DNA from 3 places in the Micromonospora sp. bgisy143 genome. Region 1 is predicted to be linked to each of the others. Evidence: riboswitches for the same ligand, from Rfam matches in the RefSeq annotation. Region 1 holds a riboswitch; each other region holds the start of a gene.
What was found. A riboswitch is a leader RNA that binds a small molecule or an ion and turns the genes downstream of it on or off. The one in region 1 is predicted to bind cyclic di-AMP.
Positions count from the first base shown of each region.

Region 2: another riboswitch for cyclic di-AMP. It lies ahead of AC3EN4_RS29765 (coiled-coil domain-containing protein); the one in region 1 lies ahead of AC3EN4_RS25920 (transglycosylase family protein).
Region 3: another riboswitch for cyclic di-AMP. It lies ahead of AC3EN4_RS01710 (coiled-coil domain-containing protein); the one in region 1 lies ahead of AC3EN4_RS25920 (transglycosylase family protein).

Region 1 covers NZ_JBYIRN010000027.1:90,402-93,666, reverse strand. Annotated here, with positions in the region: gene AC3EN4_RS25925 (hypothetical protein) at 239-586, shown strand; gene AC3EN4_RS25920 (transglycosylase family protein) at 661-1,353, opposite strand; cyclic di-AMP (ydaO/yuaA leader) riboswitch at 1,353-1,521, opposite strand; gene AC3EN4_RS25915 (peptidoglycan-binding domain-containing protein) at 1,792-2,280, shown strand; gene AC3EN4_RS25910 (peptidase inhibitor family I36 protein) at 2,391-2,792, opposite strand; gene AC3EN4_RS25905 (AfsR/SARP family transcriptional regulator) at 2,976-3,265, shown strand, end outside.
Region 2 covers NZ_JBYIRN010000040.1:18,077-21,341, forward strand. Annotated here, with positions in the region: gene AC3EN4_RS29760 (hypothetical protein) at 1-224, opposite strand, end outside; gene AC3EN4_RS29765 (coiled-coil domain-containing protein) at 315-1,382, opposite strand; cyclic di-AMP (ydaO/yuaA leader) riboswitch at 1,388-1,519, opposite strand; gene AC3EN4_RS29770 (cation diffusion facilitator family transporter) at 1,628-2,545, opposite strand; gene AC3EN4_RS29775 (HelD family protein) at 2,654-3,265, opposite strand, start outside.
Region 3 covers NZ_JBYIRN010000001.1:358,967-362,231, forward strand. Annotated here, with positions in the region: gene AC3EN4_RS01705 (YibE/F family protein) at 1-1,325, shown strand, start outside; cyclic di-AMP (ydaO/yuaA leader) riboswitch at 1,492-1,622, shown strand; gene AC3EN4_RS01710 (coiled-coil domain-containing protein) at 1,627-2,646, shown strand; gene AC3EN4_RS01715 (carbonic anhydrase) at 2,702-3,265, opposite strand, start outside.

The DNA of each region.
Region 1 (3,265 bases):
TCGAGCCGAGGCGGAGTCCAGGCGGCGATCCGGCAAGGCGGAGGTTGGCTCGGATACCGGTGTTGTATCCGGGCCAACCTCCAACGCAGCCGGGCGTCGTCTGGGCCCGCCGCAGGCCGGCCAGGGGCTTCGACACACGCCCTAACCGCTGCGACCGGAGACACATCACAGCAGGTCGGCGGTTTAGCCGACCGCCCACGGGTGAATTCTTGACCGGAAAGCCTGACGAGGGGGGCCCATGTCCGACGAGACCAGCAACCGACCGAGCCGTCGCGCCGAACGCCCGGACGACGTGACCGACCCGCTGCTGTGGCAGCTCGCGGTCGACGTGCTCGACGCGCACGAGCCCGACGACGAGGGTCACTGCCGCAATCTCCAGTGCGCCGGCCAGTCCTGGCCGTGCACGGCGCGTACCACGGCCGAGCAGTCGCTGCGACTGGCCCGCAGCACCCCCGACGCGGCCGGGACGGCCGACGGCGGCGGGGCCGAGAGGCCGGCCGGGACGGCCGCGCCGGCGCCGCGCTGGGGCTGGAACGCCGACGTGATGGCCCGCCGCGAGGCGCGGACGGCCGCCTCGGCGGCGTGACGCGTCCCCGCGGGGACAGCACAGACGAACGAACGCTCGGCCGGGGATCCGGCCGAGCGTTCGCCTGTGGTACGTCAGAGAGCGAGCCGCTGCCCCGGGAGGATCAGACCCGGGTCCGCGCCGATCAGCTGACGGTTGCGCTCGTACAGGGCCTGCCAGCCGCCGCTCTGCCGGTGCCGCTCGGCGATCTCCGACAGGGTGTCCCCCGGCCGGACCACGTACGTGTCACCGCTGGCCGCCGGGGCGGTCCGCTCGTGGTTACGGGTAGCCGGCCGGTCGCCGCGCGACGAGTGCTCCCTGCCGGCGGTGGACGGCGACGACTTGCCGGTCGACGTCGTCGAGGACTTCCTGGTGGACTTCGTCGAGGACTTGCCGGTGGACTTCGTCGCGGAGCCGCCCGACGAGCCGCCCTTGCGGCCGCAGGTCGGCCACGCGCCGATGCCCTGCCCGTCGAGCACCTTCTCGGCGATCGCGATCTGCTCGCCGCGGCTGGCCAGGTCGGCGCGGGCGGCGTACTTCTTGCCGCCGTAGCCGGCCCAGGTGCCCTGGGAGAACTGCAAACCGCCGTAGTAGCCGTTCCCGGTATTGATCTTCCAGTTGCCGCCGGACTCGCACTGGGCGATCGCGTCCCAGTTGACACCGGCCTGGGCCGGGGCCGCCGGGCCGAAAAGGGCGACGGCGCCGGTGACCGCGCCGACGGCCAGGGTGCCGACGGCGACGCGGCGGGTGGTGACCCGTCGATGACGGGGGGTGTACGCAGACGTCATGGAACTTTCCTCCACGCCGGCGAGGTGAGCTGTCGGGTTCGGGCCGAGGAGCCCGGCCGCGCGCTGCGGCTTCACCCCGAGGTGACATGCACCGAGGAACCTGGGTCCCCCGCTCCTGCCCGGGTTCTGTTTCCGACGACCGGGGGCAGGATTTGGCGTTACCGGTCGCGGCGTCCACGGTGGCGGACCCGACCGACGGTAGGCACGGTCGCCGACGGTCGCCCACCGCTTGTGAAGTTGTTCACCGGCCCACGCGGGGCACCCCGGCCAGCGGTTGCGGACGACGTCCACCTGTGCACCGACCACGATGGACCGATTCCGATCACGGTGTGACGCGTACCTGGCGAATTGACGTTCGGACAGGAAACCGTAGACAGCCGGTCGCGATGCTCCGAAGCGCACCGGGTCCATCCCGGACCCCACACGCAGGAGGAACCCATGGCGCTCCAGCAGAGTCGCACCGGCCGTCGCCGCGCCGCGGCCACCCTCGTCGCCGTACTGGCCGGCGTGGGCCTGACCCTGTCCACGCCGGCCGCCGCACAGGCGGCCAGCCCGTGCACCAGCCTGACCTTCTACCGGGTCGGCGGCTACCCGGGCGGGGCGGACATGCACGTGCCGACCGTCGGCTGGCAGACCGGGAACAAGAGCTGCTACCTCAGCTACGGCCACTCGAACTCGGCGGTGCTGGTGTTGCAGGAGGCGCTGAACAACTGCTACTCGCGGTCGCTCACCCTGGACGGCAACTACGGTTCGAAGACCCGCGAGGCCGTCCGGTACGCCCAGCAGAAGATCAACGAGGACATCGTGTACGCGAACATCGCCGAGGACGGCGAGTACGGCCCGCAGACCCGCGCCTACATGGGCTTCGCGATCTTCGGGGTCAACGGCGGTCCGGTCATCCCCAACGTCTGCTACTACCCGGGCTGACACCACCCGCAGCGCCGGCCGGGGTCCCCCGTGGACTCCGGCCGGCGCCGTGGTGGCCCCCCACAGGTACGGCTGCGCCGGGTCAGCCCCGCCCCCGCGCAGCCGTCGGATCAGCAGACCCGGACCGCCTCGATCCGCTTGTTCCAGGTTCCCCCGATGGCGGCCGTGTCGTACGCCAGGTTCGCCCGGTAGCCGTACGCGTGCTGGTAGCCGAGCAGGCCGGTGGCGTTCGCGTTGTCCCAGAAGGTGGAGACGGTGCCGGACGGCCGGTTGTTGATGATCGACTGAGCCTGGTTGCGGAAGTACGAGGGCAGCGTGACGTCCTTACACCAGTTGTACGGCCCGTCGAGCAGGAAGATGTCGCCGCTGAAGTTGGCCCCGGAGTACAGGCAGAGCAGACCCGACGGGCAGGCGTAGTTGGCCTGGGCCGGGCTCGGAGCGACGCCGAGTGTGGCGCCCACGGCGACCACGCCGAGCAGCGCCGACGTGAGTCTTCGCAGAGCAGTTCGCACGATGATGACCTCCGGTGTCGTCACGACCGGGACCGGCCGTGAGTCGAGTTGCCGACATCACGTTGATCGATGTCGTTGTGCCAACGATGATCTGCGCGGAAGGTCGACGAATTCCTGCCGGAACCTCAATCCGGGGTGTCCCGGCACCGGGTGGGCGACCGGCAGCACAGCGAGCGGCGATTCATGGAAATTCGGGTCCTCGGGCCGGTCGAGGTCTGGGCGGAAGGTCATCCGGTCGATGCCGGAGCGGCCCGCCAGCGCGCCGTGCTGGCCGCGCTGGCGGTCGACGTGGGCCGACCGGTCCACCTGGACGCTCTGGTGGACCGGGTCTGGGGCGACGCGTCGCCGCCCCGCGTCCGCCACAACCTGCACGTCTATCTCGCCCGGCTCCGCCGGGTGCTGGCCGACGCGGGCGCACCCGACGCGTTGGCCCGCCGGTCGGGCGGTTATCTCCTGGACCTGCCGCCGGAGAC
Region 2 (3,265 bases), on a different contig from region 1:
AGCAGCGCGCTGGCGACACCGACGAGCCACACGAGCACGCTCAGCGGCGCGAAGAGCACGGTGCCGACGAGTCCGGCGACCGGGTAGACCACGGCCGGATCGGCGCCGCGCTGGGCCGCGATGCCGAGGGTGAGCAGCACCAGGTCGGCTCCGAGCCAGCCGAGGGAGGTGACCAGGTGCAGGGTGAGCAGGGCCTTGCGGGTGGTGGGCGCGATTCGCGGCATACCCCGAATGCTGCCGACCCGACCCGGCGCCGTCGTCCGACCGCCGACGACGTCCGGGGTACGCCCGCTGACGTACCCCGGACGTCCGGGTCAGTACACCGACAGGTGTACGTGGTTGGTGTGGTCGCTGGAGGGGTCGCCGTTCCCCCCGCTGTACGCCTTCCAGCCGCTGCTGGGCAGCCAGATCTGCTTGAACCAGATCACGTAGAGCACCGCGAGCCGGTCGGCGTTGCGGATGAAGTACGCGGCCAGGTTGTTGCCGTACGTCTTGTCCCCGCCGCTGGCGACCCCGCCGAAGCCGCCCTTCTGCGCGGCGAAGTCGCAGGCCCGGCCCTTGGGGTGCTCGCCCGAGCCGCCGTTGCGGTGACAGGAGACGTACCGGGTGAAGCCGGCGGCCTTGGCCTGGTTGAGCGCGTGCAGCGTGCGGGGGGTGATGCAGCCGCTGGCCGGGGTCGGGTCGTTGACGCTGCACGACTCGGACGGCCAGGAGCCGTCGGAGTTGCGGGGGGCGGGCTGGGCGTTGGCGGTGGAGGTGCCCCGGTTGGAGCCGGTGTCGGCGGCGGTGGTGCGGGCCTTGTCGTTGGCGACGGTCAGGGCCCGCTCGGCCTGCTCCTTGCGCTTGGCCATCACCTCGACCTGCTTACGCTGTTCCCGGATCTCGCCGTCCAGGGCGACGCGGGTGCGGTTCGCCTCGTCCCGGGTGGCGTGCAGGTCGCGCAGTACCCGGTCCTCGTTGGCGGCCACCACGTCGAGGGCGGCCGCCCGGTCCATGAAGCCCTCGGGGGTGTTGCTGTTGAGCAGGGCCGAGACGGTGCTGAGTCGACCGGTGCGGTACGCCACGCCGGCGATCTCGCCGACCTTGCCGTTGCGCACGGTCATCTCGGCCTCGGTGTTCTTGAGCTTGACCGCGAGTTGCTGCTGCCGCTGGACGGAGGTGTCCAGGGCGCGCTTCGCGTCCAGGTAGCCCTTGCTGGCGGCCTCGAGTTGGGCCCGCAGCGCGGGGGTGCCGCCCTCCTCGTCACCGTCCGGTGCCATCGCGGCCCGCAGGCCGCCGGGGGGAGCGGCGCTGGCGGCGCCGACCGGGAGCGCGACGCCGAGGGTGACCATCATGACGATCAGTGCCGCCAGTCGGGCGGCCAGAGGTCGTGCTGGTGCCACTACGCATGTCCTTCCGTCAGCCGCCGACCGGGTTAGCTGACGGGTTCGGGACGGAAGATCCCTACCGCTGACGCGGATGCACCCCAGGAACATGGTTCCCCGGTTCGCCCTGTCGGGCGATTAGGCGGCGGCCGCCACCGGCGCCGGGAGGCGCCGCCGGGTGGTGGCCGGGACAGAGCCTACCGGTGCTGGTGGGGTCTGTGCAGCCGATGTGACGGACGGTGCGGGCGTGGTGACGCAGACGCTCACCACTCGACGGAACCGCACGCCCCCGGGGCGGCCCCGGGCTCGGTCTGCAACGTGGCGTGTTCGATGCGGAAGTCGTCCCGCAGGGCGGTGCGCGCCGCGGTGAGCACCGCGCCGACCTCCGCGCCGGGCGCCATGGTCAGGTGCGCGGAGGCCACCTCCATGCCCGAGGTGAGCGTCCAGACGTGCAGGTCGTGCACCTCGACCACGCCGGGCACCGCGGCCAGCCGGTCGTGCACGGCGGTGACCTGGAGGTGTTCCGGGGCGGCCTGCACGAGGATGCGTACGGCGGCACGCCCCAGCCGCCAGGTGCGCGGCAGGATGAACACGCCGATGGCGACCGCGACCAGCGGGTCGGCCCACCACCAGTCGGTGACCGTGATGAGCAGCGCCGCGCCGATCACGCCGAGCGAGCCGAGCAGGTCGCCCAGCACCTCCAGGTAGGCGCCCTGGAGGTTGATGCTCTCCCGGGCGCCGGCGCGCAGCAGCGCGAACGCGATCACGTTCGCGAGCAGGCCGAGGACGGCCACCGTGAGCATCGGCCCGCTGAGCACCTCGTGCGGGTCGCCGAACCGGCCGATCGCCTCGATCACCACGTAGACCGCCACGCCGGAGAGCAGCACGGCGTTGGCCAGCGCGGCGAGCACCTCGAGGCGGTAGAGCCCGAACGTGCGCTGCGGATCGCCGGTGGCCCGTCGGGTGGCGGTGATCGCGGCGAGCGCCATCCCGATGCCGAGCACGTCGGTGAACATGTGCCCGGCGTCGGAGAGCAGGGCCAGCGAGCCGGTGTGGAAGGCGGCCACCGCCTCGACCACCATCAGGGTGGCGAGCAGCCCGAAGGCGGCCCAGAGCCGTCCCCGGTGCTGGTGGGCGGCGTTGGCGACCGACGCGTGGTGGTGGTCATGTCCTGCTCCCACGAAACCCACCCTCCGACGCCGCCCGGGACCGGGTCAAATGTATGCTCACATCGCTATGTGTGCAACTGTACGGGCGGCCCCGTCCGACCGGTACCGCCAACGCGACGGTCAGCCGGTCGGGTCGATGGTGGTGAGCCGCTGGGTGGCGCGCGAGAGCGCCACGTAGAGCGTGCGGACCCCGGAGCCCGGATCGGCCCGGATCTCGCTCGGGGCGACCAGCACCACCCCGTCGTACTCCATGCCCTTGGCCTCCAGGCTGGTCACCACCTGCAAGCGCGCCGCGGCGAGCGCGCCGAGCCAACCGGCGACCTCGTCGCGGCGGGTGACCGGCGTGATCACCCCGACCGTGCCGTCGACCTCGCCCAGCAGGCCGGTGGCCGCCTCCATCACCGTGGCCCGGAGCCTGGCGGGCGGCACCACCAGCTCGACCGGGTCGACACCGGTGGAGCGGACGGCCGTCGGCAGGGACAGATCCGGGTAGAGCCGGCGGATCTCCGCCGCCGCCACCGCGAAGATCTCCGCCGAGTTGCGGTAGTTGGTGGTGAGCGTGAACTCGTGCCGTTTGCGCCGGCCCAGCGCCTGGTCACGGGACCGGGTCAGCTCCTCGGGGTCGCCGGTCCACGCGGTCTGCGCCGGGTCGCCCACCACCGTCCACGAGGCCAACCGCCCGCGCCGACCGATCATCCGCCACTGCATCGGCGAGACGTCCTGCGCCTCGTC
Region 3 (3,265 bases), on a different contig from region 1:
CCCCGCCCCGGGTACGACGGATCCTCGTCGCGACGGTGGTGCCGCTCTTCGTGGCCACCGTCGTCGCCGCCGTGGTGCTGTGGCCGCGCGACGGCGCACCGACGAGCGGCGGTGCGACGGACGTGCCGCGCTACCACGGCACGGTGACCCGGGTGGTGACCGAACCGTGCCCGCCCTCGGCCAGCCCCGAGGGCGGGGCGGCCAGCGGGCCGTGCGGCACCGTGGACGTCCGCGTCGACGACGGTCCGAACGCCGGCGGGCAGGTGAGCACGCCCGTCCCCGCCGGGCCGGGAGCGCCGCGCGTCGAGGTGGGCGACGAGGTCGTCCTGGTCGAGCTGTCCGACCCGACCGATCCCGCCACCAGCACCTGGAACATCGCCGAGCACCAGCGCGGGACGCCGCTGGTGTGGCTCGTGGTGGTCTTCGCCGCCGCGATCGTCGCGTTCGGCCGGTGGCGGGGCCTCGCCGCGCTCGCCGGTCTGGCCGCCAGCTTCGCCATCCTGCTCACCTTCGTGTTGCCGGCCATCGGCGCCGGCCGGTCCCCGCTGCTGGTGGCCGTGGTCGGCGCGGCCCTGATCATGTTCGTGGTGCTCTACCTGACGCACGGGGTGACCGCGCAGACCTCCGTCGCGGTTCTCGGCACCCTGGGCAGCCTGGTGCTCACCGGCGTGCTCGCGACCATCGCCACGGCCGCCACCCAGCTCACCGGCTTCGGCAGCGAGGACGCCACCACGCTCTCGATGTTCCAGTCCGATGTGGACCTGCGCGGCCTGCTGCTCGCCGGGATCATCATCGGCTCACTCGGGGTACTCGACGACGTGACCGTCACCCAGGCCGCCACCGTCACCGAGCTGGCCAACGCCAACCCCGGGCTGGGTCGGCGACAGCTCTACCGGGCGGCCACCCGGGTCGGTCGGGCGCACATCGCCTCCACGGTCAACACCATCGTGCTGGCGTACGCGGGCGCGTCACTGCCGCTGCTGCTTCTGCTCACCGCCGACTCGCGTCCCATCGGGCAGATCCTGACCAGCGAGTTCCTGGCCCAGGAGATCGTCCGCAGCGCGGTCGCCACGCTCGGCCTGATCGCCGCCGTACCCCTCACCACCGGGCTGGCCGCGGTGGTGACCGCGGCCGGATCGACGACCCCGACCGACGCGGACGCCCCGGCGCCGCGCCCCCGCGCGGACCGCGCGGAGGCGCTGGCCGCTCTCAGTTCCCCGCCTGCGGGTCGGGCCGACGGGCCCGATCCGCAGCGGGAGGCAAACCCATCCACCGCCACCACTGGGTGGCCAGAGCCGAACAGGAGCACGGATACGGCATGGTGACACTCCTCAGCGTGACCGGATCGGGCACCCGCCCTGAGAACCGCGTCACTGGTCACTCAACGCCATGGCGAAATGACGCTTTTAGTCGGCATCAGGACGTAGCTCAGGCGGTGGACTCTCGGGTAACCTCGCTGCCGGTCACCGACGAAGGCGCGCAGCGGCGCCTGCGGTGCCACCGCCCAATCGCCAACCGGCGAGCCGGGGACCCAGGTACGTGGGGTGAATCCGCGACAGCGGTAGGGGCCACTTCCGCCCCGAACCCGTCAGCTAACCCGGTCGGCGGTCGACGGAAGGGAAGATTGTGACGGCACCCCTACGCCGCTGGTTGACGCCCGTGGTGGCCGTGCTCGCTGCGCTGACCGTGTTCGCCGGGCCCCTCCCGGCCCACGCCGCCCCGACGACCCCCACGCCGTCCGGGCACGAGGAGGCCGACGAGCCCAAGCTGATCACCGACGTGATCGAGCAGACCAACCGGGACTACGTGGCGGCCAAGTCCAAGTTGGACAAGTCGAAGAAGCGGCAGCTCGAACTGGCGGTGGAGGTCGAGCGGGCCAAGGCCGACCTGGCCGCGCTGGAGCCGCAGGTCGCGCAGATCGCCGCCCAGTCGTACCGGACCGGTCGGATCGGCGCGATGGCCATGCTGCTGGAGAGCGACGCCCCGGACTCGTTCGTCCAGCGGGCGGCGGCGCTCGACGAGATGAACATGGTCAACGGGAAGAAGCTCGCCGAGGTCAACGCGGTGAAGGCCCGCGCCGAGCAGGCCAAGCTGGCGCTCGACGCCGAGGTACGCGAGCAGCAGAAGCAGACCGCGCTGATGGCGAAGGACAAGCGCGACGCGGAGAAGTCACTCGCGCTGGTCGGCGGTCAGGGTTTCACCGGCGGCCTGGTGGACGCCACCTCGCCGGTCGCCCGGATCGGCCCGGGGCGCACCGCCGACGGCGACTGGAAGCCCCAGTCGTGCAGCGAGGACGACCCGACCACCTCCGGCTGCGTCACGCCGCGCACGCTGCACGCGTACAAGGAGGTCAAGCGGGCCGGCTTCAACCGGTTCGTGGGCTGCCACCGCAACGGTGGACCGTACGAGCACCCGAAGGGCCGCGCCTGTGACTGGTCGCTGCAGAAGAGCGGCTTCAGCCCGTGGCACAACAACGACACCCGGATGTACGGCAACAACGTCGCCGCGTTCCTCATCCGCAACGCCGACCGGCTCGGTATCTACTACGTGATCTGGAACCGGCAGATCTGGTTCCCGGCGACCGGCTGGAAGTCGTACAGCGGGCCGTCCAACCACACCGACCACGTACACATGTCGTTGCTCTGATCGACGCCCGCAGAGCGAGGGCCGTCCCGCGTCCGGCGGGGCGGCCCTCGACGCGTCAGGCGGCGGTGGTCGCCGCCGGGTCGTCCGAGGCGTCGCCGGCCGGTACCGGAGTCACCGGTCGCACCACTCCGGCGGCGAGCCGGTACGACATCCCCACCACCGCGCACCGCTCCTGCGCCACCGCGTCGGCCAACACGGGCGACTGCGCGAGCAGCGTCTCGACGGTCTGCGCGATGTGGATGTCGACGATCCCGTCGATGTCGTCCACGCCCTCGGCCGTGGCTCGCCGCAGGCTGGGCAGCACCGCGTCGACGACCGCCGGGAGGTGCCCCGGGGGCGCGATGCCGGTGGCCGCCGCCTCGCGGGCCGCCTGCACGGCGCCGCAGGAGTCGTGCCCGAGCACCACCACCAGCGGCGTACCGAGGACGGCCACCGCGTACTCCACGCTGCCCAGCACCTCCGACCCGGTGGTGTGCCCGGCCGTACGGACGACGAAGAGGTCACCCAGCCCTCGGTCGAAAATGATCTCGGCGGCCAGGCGGGAGTCGGAGCAGCCGACGATCACCGCGAAGGGGTGCTGCCCGTCCGCCACGGCGGCCCGGTGGCCGGCGTCCTGGTT